Regions from separate parts of the Shinella sp. HY16 genome, predicted to be linked through region 2. Evidence: riboswitches for the same ligand, from Rfam matches in the RefSeq annotation. Region 2 holds a riboswitch; the other holds the start of a gene.

Region 1 (2,198 bases), on a different contig from region 2:
GGTGCGGAAGAGCACGCCGTTGCCGCGCACCTTGCGGTCGATCTGCAGGCGGCCTTCCTCTTCTGCCGGCGTGATGGCGACGGCGAAATACATCCGCCCGGCCTTCTTCGAGATGTCGGCGAAGAACTGCTCCTCCTCACCGATCTCGGCGAAGAAATTGGCCATGTAGAAGGCCCATTGCACATTCTCGAATTCCGCGAAGCGGGAATTGGCGACGGTGATGTGGCAATAGCCGAGATGCGGTGTCTGGGCGAGCGTGCGGTGGAAGATCAGCTTGGGAAAGCGGATCGACTGGTGGAAGCCGTTGATGCGGTCATGCGTGACGCTGCCGGCATTCTCCAGCTTGCGGCCGGTACGCTCGGCCACTTCCTGGTAGCTGAGGTAGCGCTTCTCGTTCGGGCTCCAGCTGACATTCCGGTCGATGCGGCCGGTGCGCAGGAACTCGGTATGGGCGGCCGATTTCGGCTGGTTCGCGCGCTTGTAGGCGACTGCGTCGTAGTAACGGAACTTGGTTTGCTGCACGCGTCGGCACTCCATCCTCGCGCCCCGATGCGATGAAGTTTATGGAAACGGCGTTAAGCATTCCTTGCCAATCCGCCCCCGCTTTTTCCAAAGGTTCCGGAGGGGTCGCAATATGACAATTGTGTCACCGGGCAGGCCAGGTGGCCCAAAGGGTATTCATGTTGCTCGTTTCCTTTGCATAATTGATTGAAATATATGCAATTAGGCCTGAGGTTGGCTTGCCTCTGCCCATTTTATCTCTGTCGCCAAATCGGAATGGCATGTCGCTAACTGACATGTCGTTTGCCCGGTCTTGCGTTTAGATAAGGACACTCGAGGTGCCGTTCTGACGAAGAGCGGAGAATTGGGAAGCCGGTTGAAATCCGGCGCTGCCCCCGCAACGGTGTAGGAGAAACGCGCGGCGAGACGCCACTGGACAGAAAGTCCGGGAAGGCGCCGCGACGGTCCTGACGGACGCTCCTGAGCCCGGAAACCAGCCTTGGGAATGATCGTGACTGGCTGCGGCGGGCGGCCGGGAAGCGTGCAGTCCGGCGCCCCCGCGCCCGGATGCCGTCTCCTTCCGTGCGCCTCATCCCCAACAGGATATCGAGGATCCGGCATGGACATCAGCAGCGACGTGCTCCGCAAGCTCAAGAACCGGCGCGAGGGCCACAGCCTCGAGCAGGCCTTCTACATCGACCCCGATCACTACAGGCTCGATCTCGAGACGATCTGGTATCGCGACTGGCTGTTCATCGGCCATGACTGCGAGATCCCGAAGGCCGGCAACTATTTTACCGTGCAGGTCGGCGACTATCCCGTGGTCATCACCCGCGACCGCACGGGGACCGTGCGCGCCCTGCACAATTCCTGCCGCCACCGCGGCTCGCGCGTCTGCACCCAGCACAAGGGGGCCTCGGCCAAGCTCGTCTGTCCCTACCACCAGTGGACCTACGAACTGGATGGCTCGCTGCTCTTCGCCCGCCACATGGCCGAGGATTTCGACAAGAGCCAGCACGGTTTGAAGCGCGTGCACTGCGAGACCGTCGGCGGATACATCTTCATCTGCCTTGCAAACGAGGCGCCGGACTTTTCCGCCTTCCGCAGCCTGGTCGAGCCCTATCTTGCCCGTCACCGCCTCGGCGAGACCAAGGTCGCCTTCGAAAGCACGATCGTCGAGAAGGGCAACTGGAAGCTCGTCTGGGAAAACAACCGCGAGTGCTATCACTGCGCCGCCAACCATCCCGAGCTTTGCCGCACCTATCCCGAGGCGCCGAGCGCCACCGGCGTGCAGGGCGCCAAGGACGATCCCGTCATCGCCGCGCACTGGGAAAAATGCGAGGCGGCGGGCCTGCCGAGCGAATTCCGCATGTCGCCGACCGGCCAGTTCCGCGCGGCCCGCATGCCGCTCATCCAGGATGCCGAGAGCTACACGATGTCCGGCGCCCGCGCCGTCAACCGCCCGCTGTCGAACGACGTGCTGGAAAACCACATCGGCACGCTGCTGCTCTTCCACTATCCGACGACCTGGAACCATGTGCTCGCCGACCATGCCATCACCTTCCGCGTTCTGCCGCTTGGGCCGGAGCTGACGCAGGTCACGACGAAATGGCTGGTCAGCAAGGACGCGGTCGAGGGCGTCGACTACCGCCTTGACGAGCTCACCCATGTCTGGACTGAGACCAACGACCAGGACC
Region 2 (2,198 bases):
GGTCCAAATCCGACAAGCTGATCGCCCACTATATCGAGCGCAACATCGCCGAACTCCCCTTCGAGACCGCGCGCTCGATCGCCCAGCGCCTTCAGGTCTCGCCGATGACCATTGGCCGCTATCTGCGCCGCATGGGCTTTGACGGCCTCGACGAGTTGAAGAGCGAGCTGCGCCGCGGCGGCTCCAATCCGGCCTGGGAAGTCAAGGCCCAAGTCGCTTCGCTGGAACAGGACCGCAAGGAGGGAAAGCTCCTCGCCGGCCTCATCCAGCAGCAGATCGACAATCTCGGCCAGATCTATGCCATCACCAGCGCGCCGGAATGGCAGCAGACGATCGACGCGCTGATCGGCGCGAGCGAGGTCTACGTTGCCGCCTATCAGAACGTACGCGGCATCGCGCAATATTTCGCCAGCCAGCTTTCCTATACGCGCCCGCGCGTGCAATTCGTCGACGGCCTCAACGGCACCTATGCGGAACTGCTCGACGGCTCCGTCGAGGGCCGGTTGCTCTTCCTGCATGACGTGCGCCGCTTTGCGGCAAAAGCCCGGCCGCTGGCGCTGGAGGCCCGGCGGGCCGGCGTCAAGGTGGTGCTGCTGACCGATGAATTCTGCCCCTGGGGGCCCGAGGTTTCCGACGTCTGCCTCGTCGTGCCAGGCTCGCACGGGCCGCTCTGGGATGGCGCGGCCACCATGACGGCGGTCATGGACCTCATGCTCAGCAACATCATCGTGCTCAAGGGCGACGAGGTGAGCGAGCGCGTCGATACGCTCACCCGCCTGCAGGATGTCTTCGGGGATTTCGAGAGCTGAGCGCCTTGACGCTGCCGAGCGCGGCGGACTAAGGATGGATCGACGGTTCCCCGAAGGATGACTCCGAGGGGATTAATAGGGAACACGGTGCGGACGACCCAACAGGGACCCATTCCGTGGCTGCCCCCGCAACTGTAGGCGGATTGCCGCCTGTCCTCGGACGCGTTTTCGCGTCATGCCACTGCGGTTTTCCGCGGGAAGGCAGACAGGCAGCAGATATCCGTGAGCCAGGAGACCTGCCGTCGTCGTAAAAAATCCAAGTCACGGGCGGGGATGCCCGGAACAGGAGACGCCATGACGACCCTGGCTGCCGGCAACGGCAGAATTTCATTCGTTTTCTCCCGACCGCACTCGATTCGCCGCCATCGGCGCCTCGGCTGAGCCCGCACGCTTTCCTTCATTCGGGAGAAACCCATGACCATTCTGCCTGCGGCCGTGCGCGCCGCATCCCTCGTTTCCGCGCTGGCCGGTGCCGCCGTGTTTGCCCTGTCAGCGGGCGCCGCTCAGGCGGCCGCGACGCAGTATCCGCTGACGCTGGAAAATTGCGGCCGCAAGGTCACCTTCGAGAAGGCGCCGGAACGGGCTGTCTCGCTCGGCCAGAGCTCGACCGAAATCCTGTATCTCCTCGGCGTTGGCGAGCGCATGGTCGGCACGGCGGTCTGGATCGGCCCGGTGCTGTCGGGTTACGAGGATGCCAACGCCAAGGTTGAGCGCCTTGCCGACAACGATCCGAGCTTCGAGAGCGTCGTCGCCAAGAAGCCTGACCTCGTGACGGCGCAGTTCCAGTGGCATGTCGGTCCGGAGGGCATCGTCGCGACGCCAGAGCAGTTCGATGAACTGAAGATCCCGGTCTACACCTCGCCGGCCGATTGCATCGGCAAGGACAATTCCGGTGGTGGCGACGGGGTGCGCAAGACGGTCTTCACGATGGAGCTGATTTACAAGGAAATCAGCGAACTGGCGCAGATCTTTGATGTGCAGGATCAGGGCGAGAAAGTCATCGCCGACCTCAAGGCGCGCGAAGACGCGGCGCGCAAGAAGATCGCTTCGGCGGATGGCAAGCTTTCCGCCGTCTTCTGGTTCTCCAGCGCCGAACTCGACATCGACCCCTATGTCGCCGGGCGCAACGGCGCGCCGGGCTACATTATGTCGGCGCTCGGCATCCGCAATGTCATCGAGAGCGACGAGGAATGGCCGACGGTCGGCTGGGAAACCGTCGCCAAGGCCGATCCGAGCATCATCGTTGCCGGCAAGATGGAGCGCCGCCGCTTCCCTGCCGATGACGTCGCGGTCAAGCACACGTTTCTCAAGGAAGATCCCGTCGCCAGCCTGATGCCGGCCGTGAAGAACGGCCATGTCGTCGATATGGACGCCCAGGCGATGAACCCG

The links. A riboswitch is a leader RNA that binds a small molecule or an ion and turns the genes downstream of it on or off. The one in region 2 is predicted to bind cobalamin.
Region 1: another riboswitch for cobalamin. It lies ahead of K0P03_RS03745 (aromatic ring-hydroxylating oxygenase subunit alpha); the one in region 2 lies ahead of K0P03_RS28175 (ABC transporter substrate-binding protein).

Annotation. Positions count from the first base shown of each region.
Region 1 is NZ_JAHYXL010000001.1:763,210-765,407, forward strand. Features, by position in the region: gene K0P03_RS03740 (DUF6656 family protein) at 1-522, opposite strand, end outside; cobalamin riboswitch at 821-1,017, shown strand; gene K0P03_RS03745 (aromatic ring-hydroxylating oxygenase subunit alpha) at 1,121-2,198, shown strand, end outside.
Region 2 is NZ_JAHYXL010000003.1:384,708-386,905, forward strand. Features, by position in the region: gene K0P03_RS28170 (MurR/RpiR family transcriptional regulator) at 1-809, shown strand, start outside; cobalamin riboswitch at 836-1,067, shown strand; gene K0P03_RS28175 (ABC transporter substrate-binding protein) at 1,224-2,198, shown strand, end outside.